Regions from separate parts of the Sinorhizobium mexicanum genome, predicted to be linked through region 1. Evidence: predicted binding sites of a transcription regulator. Region 1 holds the regulator's gene; the other holds the start of a gene.
What was found. Region 1 encodes LexA, which represses DNA repair genes until DNA is damaged. Its sites were predicted from a motif close to TGTTCNNNNTGTGTTCNG; they were not measured.
Positions count from the first base shown of each region.

Region 2: a site for LexA is predicted at 5,348-5,365, ahead of FKV68_RS06825 (DUF5680 domain-containing protein). Genes of this name have one in related genera too.

Region 1 covers NZ_CP041238.1:2,021,970-2,029,649, forward strand. Annotated here, with positions in the region: gene FKV68_RS09580 (SDR family NAD(P)-dependent oxidoreductase) at 1-190, shown strand, start outside; gene FKV68_RS09585 (SMR family transporter) at 178-504, opposite strand; gene FKV68_RS09590 (SMR family transporter) at 501-857, opposite strand; tRNA gene FKV68_RS09595 (tRNA-Asn) at 932-1,006, opposite strand; gene FKV68_RS09600 (hypothetical protein) at 1,146-1,439, shown strand; tRNA gene FKV68_RS09605 (tRNA-Cys) at 1,603-1,676, shown strand; gene lexA (transcriptional repressor LexA) at 2,031-2,750, opposite strand; gene FKV68_RS09615 (LysR family transcriptional regulator) at 2,929-3,870, opposite strand; gene FKV68_RS09620 (NAD(P)-dependent oxidoreductase) at 4,247-5,173, shown strand; gene FKV68_RS09625 (mandelate racemase/muconate lactonizing enzyme family protein) at 5,216-6,337, shown strand; gene FKV68_RS09630 (thiolase family protein) at 6,343-7,545, shown strand; gene FKV68_RS09635 (Zn-ribbon domain-containing OB-fold protein) at 7,542-7,680, shown strand, end outside.
Region 2 covers NZ_CP041238.1:1,453,180-1,460,859, reverse strand. Annotated here, with positions in the region: gene FKV68_RS06835 (L,D-transpeptidase family protein) at 179-1,405, shown strand; gene dnaE (DNA polymerase III subunit alpha) at 1,576-5,070, opposite strand; gene FKV68_RS06825 (DUF5680 domain-containing protein) at 5,600-6,067, shown strand; gene FKV68_RS06820 (ABC transporter ATP-binding protein) at 6,150-6,836, opposite strand; gene FKV68_RS06815 (lipoprotein-releasing ABC transporter permease subunit) at 6,855-7,680, opposite strand, start outside.

The DNA of each region.
Region 1 (7,680 bases):
CGGCTTGAAATCCGGGCGCTTCGAGATCACCTTCCCGAAACGCTTTACCTATGCCGTTAAGCTGGTGCGGTTCCTGCCTTATGGCGTCTACTTTGCGCTTCTCAACTGGCTAATCCCCCAGCGTGCACCCGCAGCCGCCATGAAAAAGGAGCAATCCCGTTCAAAGGGGCGGCCTCGTCAGGCAGTGTGAAGCACGAGTACCGCGCCGAAGACGAGCGACAAGCCGACCCAGCCGACAGGTTTCAGTTTCTGACCGAAGAAGAGGCGCCCGCAGATCGCTGTGCCGAAGATGCCGGTCGCGCCGAGCACTGCATAGGCGATGGCAAGTTCCATACCTTTGATCGCTTCGGCGAGCAGCGCGAATGCGGCAAGTACCAGGAGAATCGAAAGCACCCCCCAACCGCGCCGCGCGAAGCCGTTCGACTTCGTGGACGCCAGATTCGCTGCGACGTCGAGGATGCCCGCCATAACCGCGAAAGCGAAATAGAAGCCGTCTGCGCTCATCGGGCTGCTTCTCCCTCCGCTTCCTCTTCCGGCACCTCACCGGCGTTGACAAGCAGTATTCCGACGATAGCCATTGACAGGCCCAGCATCTCGCGACCGCTCAGCACATGGCCAAAGACGAACACGGAGACAAGCGTGATGAGGGCGACACCGGACCCTTCCCAGATGGCATAGGCGACGCCGACGGAGATCGTCTTCACGGCCTTGGCAAGGAACACGTATGAGAGCGCGATCGAGGCGTACATGATCGCATGCCCGACATAGGAGCCGGAGGCGGAAGCAGCCTTCATCGCGGTGAGACCGGCGACCTCTGTCGTGATTGCGAGAATCAGGAAAAGCCATGCAACACGCATGAGGAACCTTCAGAGACTATACCGACAAACGAAAAGAGCCATTCGGGCCTTCGCCGCGAATGGCTCTTTGAAACTGGCTCCCCGGGCCGGATTCGAACCGGCGACCTATCGATTAACAGTCGAGTGCTCTACCGCTGAGCTACCAGGGATCATCTGCGCCGCAGAAGTGAGGCTGCTAATACAAATGCTTTTTCGATTTGCCAAGCGGTTTTTCAAAAAAAATGACAACGTCGGTTGCGAGGCTGTGGAGAAGGCCCCAATTCTGGGGAGGAGTATGAAAGAGCAATAATGACGAACGACAGGAAAGAACGGCATTTCGGCATTGATCCGCAGACGCACGAACTCGTCCTCGGCAAATGGCGTATGAACTTGCCCGACTCGCCGGTGCTGCGGATTCTCTTTGGCACGCTCCTTGTCTTGGGCGGACTGCTGGGTTTTCTGCCGGTACTAGGCTTCTGGATGATTCCTCTGGGACTGCTCGTGCTTTCTCACGACATACCCGCAATCCGCCGCCGTCGCCGCAAGCTGGCGGTCTGGTGGGCGCGCTGGCGCGGCCAGCAAAATTCTTCCGACAAATCCTGAAAGGGCACATGCGGCAGCGGAGCGCCAGGGGCCGCATTGTCGGAACGCTGCGGAGAACGGGGATGACCTCGCGTCGTCCCACCCTTTTTCGGACCACTCCCCCTTGCACTCCTCATAGATTCGTTCTAAACGCCGGCCATCGCTTGATCGATCGGGCGTGTGAGGCCTCGTGGCGGAGTGGTGACGCAGAGGACTGCAAATCCTTGTACCCCGGTTCAATTCCGGGCGAGGCCTCCAAAGCTTTATTTCAAGAAAATCAATGACAAGTGCGTAGGCAGACGCTTTGTTGTTTGGCTGACGGCACAGTCGTTCGGCGCGCAAACGCGCTTCGCGGCGATCGGTGCTGTCATGAACGCGATCGGCGCCTAAGGCTGTAAAGGCCGTTCGCTTGGCCGCCCAAAGTTGCAGCGTGATTTTCTACTGCATGTCTTTGTCCTTGAGTCGACCTCGACTTAAGGACAAAGACATGCAGCAATTCAGTGCTACAGCGACCGTTGCGGTGCGATAAGACGCAGGGCTCTGTAGGCGCCCGCTGGCCTGCGCAAGTCGGATCGCGGTGCCCGACTTTTGCCGGGCAATAGCCCGGCTCAATTAGTGATAGCGGCGAATAAGGCCGACGAGCTTGCCTTGGATCTTGACGCGGTCCGGCCCGAATATACGCGTTTCATAGGCCGGGTTGGCCGCTTCGAGCGCAATGGACGCGCCTTTTCTGCGGAACCGCTTGAGGGTTGCCTCTTCGTCATCCACAAGTGCAACGATGATGTCGCCGGGATTGGCCGTGCTCGTATTCCGAATGATCACGGTATCGCCGTCGAAGATGCCCGCCTCGATCATCGAGTCGCCCTTGATCTCGAGCGCGTAGTGTTCGCCACTGCCGATCATCTCCATCGGGACGGAAATATCGTGTGTGTTGTTCTGGATCGCGGAAATCGGGACACCGGCTGCGATTCGCCCCATGACCGGCACTGAAACCGATGCAGTATCGCTCGGCGACGCCGATTTGGCTGTGGCGGCAGGCGCGGCAGGTGGCTTGCCCAGGCTGCCTTCGATCACACTTGGCGAGAAGCCACGCCGAGGCTGCGGGTTCGCCGTGTAGGCCTCGGGCAGCTTGATGACTTCTAGTGCGCGCGCCCGATTGGGAAGACGGCGAATGAACCCGCGCTCTTCAAGCGCGGTGATCAACCGATGGATGCCCGACTTGGAGGCGAGGTCCAGTGCGTCTTTCATCTCGTCGAAGGACGGCGGCACCCCGGATTCCTTCATTCGTTCGTGAATGAACAGAAGCAATTCCTGCTGCTTGCGGGTTAGCATGGCGCGTCACTCCAGAATCGCGAAACAAATCAAGAACAGACACTATCTGTTCCATATGTGTTCCGCAAGTGCCTAAAATTCCGTGAATATCTGGCTATCGCGAATTCCTGTGGAGACGCGTCGACCGTTCCGCCGACTGCCTCGCCGTCCGCAAAAGGGCAGGGTCGCGCTTCCGGTCTTATATTTTCGTCAGCTTGGTAAGGGCGTCGGGGTTTGTGCGCGCCGCCGCCGTGATCTCCTGGATCAGGGCCTGGCTCGCGACCGGAATCGAGACGTCCGATCGGAAGATCAGCCCCACCTTTTGCGGTGGCACGAGCTCGTGGATGTCGAGCTGAGCGGATATGTCGATCTCGACCAACGAACCGGTCTCGAGCTCGATGCGCACGGCGTCCTGGCGCACAAGGCCGATGAACTCGCTCTTCTGAAGAATGTTCTTGACGAACATCGGAGAGCCGCTGCGCAATACCGATTTATTGAATTCGGTACCGACAAGCTTGCGGAGCGCGCCTTCGAGATCGCGGTTGCCGGTCAGTACCACCCAAGGATACTGCGTCAGTTCGCTGAGCTCGATCTGGTGGCCCTCGAGCATGGGGTGACCGGCGCGTACGACGAGGATCATGGAATCGAGATAGAGTTCGCTCTGTTCGACATCGGGCGGAAGATCCTCTGGCTCGAAGAGGGTGGCGATCAGGAAATCGAGATCCCCGAGAAGCAAGGGACGGATCAGGTCGCTGCGGGTACCATTGGCGATGTTGATGGTGAGGCGCCGCTCGTCAGTCACAAGTCTGAGGATCGCGAATGCCAGCGTGCGGCTGTCGGGGCCAAGCGGAGCGCCGACGTTGATCTCGCCCGAGCCGAGCGTGCGGAGCGCTTTGATATCGCTCTCCATCTTGCGCATCTCGGCCGCAATGCGCCGGGCGTGATCGAACACCGCTTCGCCGAAAGAGGTGAGCGTGATGCCGCGAGGCCCGCGGTCGAGCAGAGGGACGCCGAAAGCATATTCAAGCATCTGGATGCTTTTCGAAAGCGCCGGCTGGGAAAGATTGAGGCGTTGCGCGGCCTTGTTCAGGCTGCCCAATTCAGCGACTGCAAGGAATCGGTTGACCGAACGCAGATCCATATTTCACCTCCCCGAGAAACTGGATTTGACGATAGTCAGTTCTAACTTTTGGTTTGAACGATATCAAATCATTCTTCTTGATTTTAGAACTTCCCAACCGCAGACTTCGATCATTCCCGGCGGCCACAATCGATTTCCGCAAGGGAAGACCGAAGCGAGAAATCCTTCAGGACGGGGTTGTACGAAGCCGTGAGGAGACGGTGTCGCACAATCGAAGCGACGGTCGAGGAGGAGTATTTCCGGACAGTCCGGATTCAATCATCGCCTGATCATGGTCGGCCTTCAGGGAACGCGCCGCGCGTCCCAAGGGTCTCGGCTGGCTTTTCTACAGCACCGCGTCAGACGCGCAAACGGCTGTAGTACTTTGAATTAGTGCATGTTTTTATCCTTAAATCGGATCCGATTTAAGGAAACATGCAGTAGGCACGGGGAGGATTGCATGTCAGTAAGAGTTGGATTCGTGGGTGTCGGCGCAATGGGATTGGCCATGGCATCGCACGTGCTGAAGGCGGGCTTCGCCGTGGCTGCCTACGACCTTGATGCGGACTGTCTCGCCAAGGCTTCGGCGGCGGATATCATGGCCGCGAAAGACCTCGCCGATCTCGCGACGATGGCCGACGTCTTCATCGTCGTCGTCGCGACCGATGACCAGTCGCGTGCCGTAACCAGGGAGTTGGCGCCCCTCGCCAAAAAGGGCTCGGTCATTGCGATCGCCGCGACCAACAATCCGGGCACGATGCGCGAACTCAGCGATTACTGTGACGGCTATGGTGTCCGGTTCATCGACGCGCCGGTTGTCTACGGTCTGGAGGGAGCGCGCGAGGGTACGCTTCTTTCGCTCTGCGGTGGACGCGAGGCCGATGTCGAAATGGCGCGTCCGGTGTTGATGAGCTACAGCCGCGACGTCCTGCATGTCGGCGATGTCGGCTCCGGACAACTCGCCAAAGCCTGCAACAATCTGCTGCACTGGATCCATTGTGTCGGCAATTACGAAGCGCTGCTCCTTGCCAAGCGCTACGGCGTCGATGCGCAGCGCATGCGCGAGATTCTGCTGAAGAGCCCCGGCTACAACAATACGCTGGAGCGTTGGGACGGAACTCGGTTCACCTGGCACGAGAAGGATATGGACGTCGTTCTCGACCTTGCGCAGGCGGGCGGGCTGGTGCTGCCGCTGAGCGGCCAGACCGACCAGCTCATCAAACTGTTGACGCCTACCGACGTGCGCGACCTGCTCTACGGTCCCGAGGCCCACTATCTCGGCCGCCGCGTCGTTGCGATCAATGGCGAGGCCGCGACCACCTGAGGATTCTGCTCTGCCGACGTTTCGCGCAACGGGAGCTGAATCATGGAAATTGTCGCATTCGATGTCGAGCCGGTGGTCCTGAAGAAGGACGATCCGGAATGGAAGTTCGCGCTTGGTGCCAATCCGAACACGGAAGGTGTGATCCTGCGCATCGCAACCGCAGAGGCGGAGGGGTTCGGCTATGCCTCGGCCACCGCCCATATGGGCTCGATTAAGTCCACGCTCGTTGCCGAACTCGGTCATTTTCGTCCGTTGGTGGTCGGCAGCCGCGCCGACGAGATCGGCGCCATCATGCAGAGGCTCGACCGCAGGCTCCGCGGGGCTCCACAGGCCAAGGCCGCTGTCGACTGCGCGCTCCACGACCTTCTCGCACGGACGTTGAATGTCCCGCTCGCGACGCTGCTTGGCGGCAAACTGCGCAGCGAGGTGTCGATCCTGCGCATTCTCGCCATCAAGTCACCGGATGAGATGGCTGCGCAGGCAAGGCGCCTGGTCGACCAAGGATATCGTTACCTCAAAATCAAGGTGCACGGCGAAGTCGATGAGGACGTCGCGCGGGTCGCGGCCATCCGTGCCGAGGTCGGCCCAGACGTGCATCTGACGATCGATGCCAACCAGTCCTATTCGCCGAAGGATGCAATAACCGCGATCCTTAAAATGGCGGACCATGGCATCGAGCTCGTCGAGCAGCCGGTGCCAGCCGAGGATCTCGAAGGCTTGTCACTTGTGACGAGGATGGTCCCGATCGCCGTCGAGGCCGACGAGGCGGCGGGCTCTCTCGCAGAGGTCTATGACCTGGCAAAGCATCGACGTGTCGATGCGATCAGCCTGAAGATCCCGAAGCTCGGTGGTATCCGAAACACGCTCACGGCGGCCGCGCTCTGCGAGCAGGCGGGCATAAGGTACCGGATGGGTGCCGCCGTCGGCAGCCGGCTGCTCTCCTCCTTCGCCATTCATCTCGCCTGCGCACTTCCGGGGGCGGAATACGCCTGCGAGCTCGGCGAGTTCGAGCGACTACTCGGCGACCCCTTTGGTGGCTTGTCGGTCGAAGATGGGGTGCTCCGCCTACCGTCCGGCCCCGGAACGGGAGTGCAAAAGATCGATGCCAGCACGCAGGGCCTAGCGACCGAGAATTACGAAGCGTTCACGATGACGAAAGGATGATCGAGGTGGGAAAGCATGCATCTTCTGGAAAATACGCGATCGTTGGTCTCGGCGTCGTCGCCGGGCCGCAGCCGGACCGATCGGAACGAATGATCGCGGCAGAGGCGGCGAGGCTTGCGATCGCCGATGCCGGCCTGACAAGGGCCGATATCGGTGGTGCGATCGATCTTCGACGTACGGGCGGCGGCGGCGACCGCGCCAGTTATTCGGACGCCTTCACGCGTGTTCTCGGCATCAAGAACAATTTCTACTTCACCTGTGGGCGAGGCGGGGCACTGGCCGGTCTCGGCATGGCCGCCGCCATGTCATACCTCGACCGGGGCATCGCGGACTATGTCGTGCTGATGGGAGCGGTCACAGACTGGTCGCAATCGCAGGAGACCCGCAAGAAGGGGTTTCGCGGCATGGCGCATGCTGAAAAGCGAGGCTACTGGGGAAAGCCGCTCGGGGACTCCCGCGCTGTCAGCCACCACAGCTGGATGGCGGCCCGCCACATGGCCGTCTACGGCACGACCAGCGCCCAGCTCGGCGCCATTTCCGTCGCCCAACGGGAGTGGGCCTGCATGAACCCGGAAGCCAAGATGTATGGCCGTCCGATCACCATCGAGGATCACCAGAGCTCTCCGCTGGTCGCTGAACCCTATCATCTGCTCGACATGAGCCAGGTATCCGATGGCGGGATCGCCTTCATCCTCACCACGGCGGACCGCGCCAAAGATTGCGCCAAGCAGCCAGTCTACGTGCTCGGCCAGGGATTTGGCGAAGTCTCCGCCGACTTGTGGTGGGAGAAGAAGAATTTCACCCACATGGCCGTCGAGCCAGCCAAGAAGCAGGCTTTCGGCCAGGCCGATATCACGCTCGACGATGTTGACTGCGCCCAGCTCTACGACTGCTTCACGGCAGAGGTTCTGTTCCAACTCGAGGACTACGGCTGGTGCAAGAAAGGGGAGGGCGGCGCCTTCGTCGCTGACGGCAACATGGCGCCCGGTGGCTCGATCCCGGTCAACACCGGCGGCGGCCTGCTCTCCTGCTACCACCTCGGCGATTTGACCGGGCTTGCCGAGTCCGTCCGGCAGCTTCGCGGCGAAGCCGGCGAACGCCAGATCGAGGATTGCGACATCGTTCTGACCACCGGCCATGGCGGCGAGCTTGTCTCTCCCGGCATGTGCTCGATCCACACCTGCACGCTGCTCGGGAGGCACGCATGAACGTCAATCCGCAATCCTACACGGTCGATCTCGACTGGAAGAAGCCCTATCCCAGCATCGACCATGACAATGAAGCCTTCTGGGACGGGCTGAAAGAGCACAAGCTGCTCGTCTGGAAATGCAATCAATGCGGCG
Region 2 (7,680 bases), 570 kb from region 1:
CGGACCGCATGTTTCCTTAAATCGGAGCCGAAAACACGCAGCAATTCAAGGTGCTGCGGCGACTTTTGTGGGTCTGAAAGACGCACAGCGCTGCAGGCCCGCTCGCAGTGATTGAATTCCTTAAATATTGGCGGATACGCTCGCTCGACAGGTCTTGCGTTGGAATGAGAGTATGGTTTTGCGTTTCACTCTCGGAGGCGGGTTCGCCCTCCTGCTGGCGTCGGCGTCGTCCGTCATTGCCGCCAGCGATGCACCGCTGCAGGTGATCGTCTCGACGCGGCAGCAATCGATCGTCGTCTATGACGGCAATGCCGTCGTAGCCACTTCGAAGGTATCGACCGGCAAAGCCGGCCATTCGACGCCGACGGGTATTTTCTCGATTCTCGAAAAGCGCCGCCACCACAAGTCCAACATCTATTCGAACGCGCCGATGCCGTTCATGCAACGACTGACCTGGTCCGGAATTGCGCTTCATGGCTCGGGCCACGTACCGAAATACCCGGCCTCGCACGGTTGCGTGCGGTTGCCCAGCAAATTTGCGGCGAATCTGTTCAAGATGACCCGGCACGGAATGCACGTTCTGATATCGGATCGACAGGTGGTTCCGGCCGAGATTTCGAGCGCCATGTTGTTCCAACCGAATCAAGCGCTTGAGGTAAAGCCGGCGCCTCTTTCCGACGTTCCCCTGCGTCCGGCGCTGAGCCAGAAGGAAAACAATCCACTCGAAGTGGCAATGATCAAGACGGCTTCCGTGCCGACCGCTTCCCGCCAATCGCCGGCACCGATCCGCATCCTGATCACCCGGCGGAGCGCCGGCGAGACGATCCGTGAGCTACAGATGCTGCTCAGCAGCCTCGGCTTTGATGCCGGCGTCCCAGATGGCTGGACCGGTCCCGCCACGCTTGATGCCGTACGCGCCTTCCAATCCGCCGAGGGGCTTCCACCTGACGGCAGAATAACGCCGGACCTGATCGACAAAGTGTTCCGCAAAGGCGGCCGCGAAAAGCCGTCGAACGGCATCCTCCTCGTGCGTCAACGGTTCCAGCCGCTCTTCTCCGCCGACGTCGACATCGAGCAGCCGGAAGCGGCACTGGGAACGCATTTCCTGCAGTTCCAGGATCATGACGGAGCAAGCGGCAGCGGCAAATGGTTTGGCGTTTCCCTGGAAAATCACTTGTCCGTGTCGATGAAAAAACGTCTCGGCATTTCCATCGACGCTGATGCTTCGGTGTCCAATGCGCTTCAAGCGACGCTGGACCGGCTATCTGTGCCCACTGGCGTGCGGGCACGGATAGCAGGTCTTCTCGTCGACGGATCGTCCTTGTCGATCTCCGATGCGGAGAGCGGACAGGAAACCGGCGAGGGAACGGATTTCATCACCGTCACACGCTCTTCTGCGCGCTGACGGCCCGGCTCGGGTTTTTTGAGACTACGCAACTCTGGACGGAAAACCAGGCTTTTCCCGAAATTGCCCTACAGCGCCGCGTGTCCTTCAGAACGCACAGAGGACGCTGTAAGTCTTTGAATTAGCGCATCGTACTTCCGAAAATCGATTCCGGCTTTCGGGCCGATGCGCTAGACAAGTTCGACGTCGACGACGCCGGGAGCCGAGCGCAGAGCCGCGGCGATCTCCGGCGAAATCCGGTATTTCTCGTTGAGCTCGACCTCGATTTCCCGCTGGCCGTTTTCCTTGATGACCACGAATGAAACGAGGCCGTCCCCCTTCGTGTTGAGATGGGAAGCGATGGAGCGTAGCGGACCGGCGTCGCGTACAAAAACCCGTAGCGCCTTCTGCATCTGAAGCGATTCCTCTTCGAGAGACCGCAGGGTCTGGATGCGAAGGCCGATTCCTTCCGGCCGCTCTTCAGCTGCTACCGTCATCACCAGCGATTTTCCGGGCTCCAGGAGATCGCGATACTGGTTCAACATCTCCGAGAAGAGAACAGCCTCGAACTGGCCCGACGCATCGGAAAAGGCGACGATCCCCATCTTGTTGCCGGTGCGCGTCTTGCGCTCCTGCTTCGAAGTCACCGTTCCCGCCAGACGGCCGGCGGTCGCCCCCTGCTTCACCGCCGCGGCGAAATCGGCAAATGTCTGCACCCGCATCTTGGCCAGCAGCTTGTTGTAGGTATCGAGCGGGTGGGCCGAAAGATAGAAGCCGAGCACCTGGAACTCCCGATGCAGCTTCTCGGAGGCGAGCCAAGGCGTGTAGGCCGGCAGCGCGATCCTCTCCGGTCCCGTGGCCGCACCGGCGCCGAACATATCGCCCTGGCCGCTCACCTTGTTCTCCTGCGCACGCTGGGCAAAGCCCAGAACCCGGTCGAGACCGCCTATGAGTTCGGCCCGGTCGTAGCCGAAGCAATCAAATGCGCCGGCGGCGATCAGGCTTTCGAAAACGCGCCTGTTCAGGAGCTTCGGGTCGATCCGCAGACAGAAATCCTCGAGACTCGCGAAGGGCCGCTCGCCGCGAACGGTAACGATATGCTCGACGGCCGAATCACCGACCCCTTTGATAGCGGCAAGCGAATAATAGATGCGGTTGTCGCCGGTCTCGAAATGGCGGAAGGAGGTCTGCACCGACGGCGCGATCACTTCGATACCGAGGCGCATGGCGTCCTGGCGGAAATCGTTGATCTTTTCCGTGTTGGACATATCGAGCGTCATCGACGCGGCGAGGAACTCGACCGGATAATGCGCCTTCATATAGGCCGTCTGGTAGGAGACGATGGCGTAGGCGGCCGCGTGCGACTTGTTGAAGCCGTAATTGGCGAACTTCGCAAGCAGGTCGAAGATCAGGTCGGCCTGGGGTTTCGACACCTCGTTCTTGACGGCGCCTTCGACGAAGCGGGCGCGCTGCTTGTCCATCTCCTCCTTGATCTTCTTACCCATGGCGCGGCGCAACAGATCGGCCTCGCCGAGCGAGTAGCCCGACAGCACCTGGGCGATCTGCATCACCTGCTCCTGGTAGACGATGACGCCCTGCGTCTCCTTCAGCAGATAATCGATCTTCGGGTGAATCGACTCGATCTCTTCCTCGCCGTGCTTGCGGGCGTTGTAGACCGGGATGTTTTCCATCGGGCCCGGGCGGTAGAGCGCAACAAGGGCGATGATGTCCTCGATGCAGTCCGGGCGCATGCCGATCAGCGCCTTGCGCATGCCCGCGCTTTCCACCTGGAACACGCCGACCGTCTCGCCGCGGGAAAGCATCTCGTAGGTCTTCACATCGTCGAGAGGAATGCTCGCAAGATCGATATGAATGCCGCGCTTGGCGACAAAGTCTACCGCGGTCTTCAGGACCGTCAGCGTTTTCAGGCCGAGGAAGTCGAATTTGACGAGGCCAGCCTGCTCCACCCATTTCATGTTGAACTGGGTGACCGGCATGTCCGACCGCGGATCGCGGTACATCGGCACCAGCTTCGAGAGCGGCCGATCGCCGATAACGATGCCGGCGGCGTGCGTCGAGGCATGACGGTAGAGGCCCTCGATCTTCTGGGCGATATCGAGAAGCCGAGCCACCACCGGCTCCTTCTCCGCCTCCTCCTGCAGCCGCGGCTCCTCTTCGATCGCTTTCGAAAGCGGCGTCGGATTGGCGGGGTTGTTCGGCACCAGCTTGCAGATCTTGTCGACCTGGCCGTACGGCATTTCGAGCACGCGGCCGACATCGCGCAGCGCCGCGCGCGCCTGCAGCGATCCGAAGGTGATGATCTGCGCCACCTGCTCGCGGCCGTATTTGGCCTGGACGTAGCGAATGACCTCTTCGCGCCGGTCCTGGCAGAAGTCGATATCGAAGTCCGGCATCGAGACGCGTTCGGGGTTGAGGAAGCGCTCGAACAGCAGCGAGAAGCGCATCGGATCGACGTCGGTGATCGTCAGCGCATAGGCAACGAGCGATCCCGCACCGGAGCCACGGCCGGGGCCGACGGGAATGTCATGCTGCTTGGCCCATTTGATGAAGTCGGAAACGATCAGGAAGTAGCCCGGGAATTTCATCCGTTCGATGACGCCGAGTTCGAACGCCAGCCGCTCGCGATAATCCTCTTCCTTGTAACCGGGCGCCATGCCGAGCTTCGCCAGGCGGTGCTCGAGCCCCTCCTCCGCCTGCCGGCGAAGCTCCGCAGCTTCCGCACGCTCTGCTTCCTCCGGATCCCCCGAAGCGCCGGTAAAACGCGGCAGGATCGGCCCGCGCGTCTTCAGCATGAAGGAGCAGCGCCGTGCGATCTCGATCGTGTTTCCCAGCGCTTCGGGAAGATCGGCGAAGAGCGCCGCCATCTCCTTGCGGCTCTTCAGATAGTGGTCCGGGGTCAGCCGGAAACGGCTGTCATCCGAAACCATCGCGTTGTGCGCAACCGCCATCAGAGCGTCGTGCGCGTCATAGTCCGCCGGCGCGGGAAAGAACGCCTCATTGGTCGCCACCAGCGGCACATCAAAGCGATAGGCGAGTTCGACCATGCGGCTCTCGTGCCGCCGGTCATAATTGCCGTGCCGCTGCAGTTCCAGATAAAGCCGGTCGCCGAAGAGCGCGATCAACGCCTTCAAACGGGTCTCGGCCAGAACCGGCGAGCCCGCCTTCAATGCGATGTCGATAGGGCCGCTCGCCGCCCCCGTCAGCGCGATCAGACCATCGGTCCCGCCCTCAGCCAGCCACGAGCGCGTTATTCGCGCCGCCTGGCTGCCCTCGCCGTCGAGATAGGCGCGGCTGACGAGGTCGACGAGCCTAACATAACCAGCATCGGTAGCGGCGATCAACACGAGCGACGGCAGCTTCGCAAGCTGATGATGATGACCGCGCCGTTCGGCTTCCGCCTCGTCTTCCATGTCGATCGACAACTGGCAGCCAATGATCGGCTGCAAGCCGTCATCCGCCGCCTTCTGTGAAAATTCGAGCGCGGCAAAGAGATTGTTGGTATCGGCAATACCGATGGCCGGCTGCTCATCCGCTACAGCCTTGCCGATGACTTTCTTCAGCGGCAGCGCGCCCTCGAGCAGCGAAAAGGCCGAATGCACACGCAAGTGTACGAACTGCGGGTCCGTCACAGTTGCGCCCTGCCCAAGGCTCACGTCATTCGCCATCGTTGCACTCCGATTCCCGTTCGGAGCAGAGGATATCCCGTTTCCGGTCCCTGATGTCCAGCGCAACGGCTGGGACCGCCTTCTTTTTCAACATTGCGTCCGAGGCAGCACAGATTCGACGCGGCCGCGCCCTGCGAAGCCGCCCCGGCGCAGAAGGATCACAATCCGAGCGCAATCACCGAAATGCTGGCGATGAACAGGCTCATGGAGGCGAAGGCGGCGAGATCACGAACGAAATCAGTCATAATATGGCTCCTTTCCGCTATTGTTTTTCTTTTGTTCTTTTTTTGTTCCATAGTCAAGCAAGGCCGCATAAAAGATCCCGCAATTCAACGCTCATGGTTAATGCGCCACGGCAGCCAGCATTGCGGACTGCGGGTGTGAACTGTGATCCGGCCGAATTGAACGCGCCGAGACCGCCTCCGTTGGGATCGACGCAAGCCAAGGCGTCAACAAGAGCCTGTTCCCTTTTTGTTCTTTACAGCCTGACGACGTTGCGCCATCCTCCGTGAGCAATGGGAGGACGCTCATGTTCAGCATCGAGGAACTCACCGCCTTTATCGTCGAGGCGAAATCGAAGACCTATATCGGCGACGGCGGGGCACTTCCCGCCAACAGACCCGGCTCGCGCGATGTTGGGCACCAGCGTGGCGCGTGGCGTTATCTCGACAGCTATTTCGGTGGAACGGATTTTGCCGGCCAGGAAGCGGTTTGGCACGATGGCAAACCGCGCTGGGCGATGAATTATTTCGGCCGCATCACCCGTCCGGACCTGATCGATGCGCGGCGGGCCGGCGCCGTCATCAAGGCGGCATTGCAGACGATGTACCACGAAAAGCGCCATTTCCTCGGCGGCATGGAATACCAGCACGCTTATGGCTGCAACATCGACAGCAGCCGCGGCGGGACCAAACACTTTTCCGGGCGCGAGGTCATTTTCGTCGACGGCGAAGAAGCCTATGAGCTCGATTACCGCGGCGGGCTCATCTTCCCTTGACGCTACTGCAGCGATCATCTTTTCAGATCCGCAAAGCGCGCCATAGCACTTCGATCCGCCGCGTAGCGGCGGCGCCTCGAGGCTACTTCAGTTCGACGACCTTTCCGTCCTCGATCGTTACACGGCGATCCATGAGGGATGCGAGTTCATGGTTGTGCGTCGCAATCAGTGCCGCAAGGCCCGACTGGCGCGCCAGCGCCTCCATCGCCTCGAACACATAGCCGGCGGTTTCGGGATCGAGATTGCCGGTCGGCTCATCAGCCAGGAGAACGAGCGGCGCATTGGCCACGGCACGGGCGATGGCGACACGCTGCTGCTCGCCGCCGGAGAGCTCGGACGGCCGATGGCTGCCACGGTGGCCGATGCGCATATAGTCGAGCAAGGCGGCCGCTCTCTCTGCTGCTTCTGCCTTCGGAAGGCCGGCAATCAGCTGCGGCATCATGATGTTCTCCAGCGCGGAGAATTCCGGCAAGAGATGATGGAACTGATAGACGAAACCGATCTCCTTGCGCCGGATCGCCGTGCGCCGGTCGTCGCTGAGCCCGTTGCAGGCCAAGCCGTTCACGACGACCTCGCCTGCGTCCGGGTGCTCGAGCAGTCCGGCGACATGCAGGAGCGTCGACTTGCCGGTCCCGGAGGGCGCCACGAGCGCGACGGTCTCGCCGCTTCGCAGCGTGAAATCTACCCCCTTGAGGATCGGCAGGTAGGTGTCGCCCTCGCCGTAATGCCGCTCGATGCCGGAGAGCTGCAGTGCCACACGCGCATTCATTTTGCGTTCTTGTCCTTGTTATTCGTACCGCAGGGCCTGCACCGGATCGAGGCGCGAGGCACGCCAGGCCGGGAAGATCGTGGCAAGGAAGGAAAGGGCAATCGCCATGATGACGACGGCGATCGTTTCGTCCGCATTCATATCGGCGGGAAGCTGGCTCAGGAAATAGAGCTCCGGATTGAAGAGCGTCGTCCCCGAGACCCACGAGAAGAACTGGCGAATCGATTCGATATTGAGGCAAACGACGACGCCGAGGAGCACGCCGGCTATCGTGCCGGCAACCCCGATGGCGGCCCCGGTCATGAAGAAGATGCGCATTACCGATCCGGACGTCGCGCCCATCGTTCGGAGGATCGCAATGTCGCTGCCCTTGTCCTTCACCAGCATGATGAGGCCGGAAATGATGTTCAAGGCCGCCACCAGCACGATCAGCGTCAGGATCATGAACATCACGTTGCGCTCGACCTCGAGTGCGGAGAAGAAGGTCTTGTTGCGATCGCGCCAGTCGGTGATGAAGATCTGCCGGCCGGCCGCATCTTCAATAGGCTTGCGCAGGGCATCTACGGCGTCCGGATGCTCGGCGAATATTTCGATCGATTGGACGAGGCCCTCAGCATTGAAGTAGAGCTGCGCCTCCTCGAGCGGCATGAAGATGATCGTTGCGTCATATTCCGACATGCCGATTTCGAAGATCGCCGAAACGGTATAGGCCTTGACACGCGGATTCATGCCCATGGGTGTCACATCGCCATTCGGCGAGGTCAGCGTGATCGTGCCGCCGACACGAATCCCCAGTTGTTCGGCCATGCGCGAACCGATTGCGACACCGCTGCCGGACGCAAAG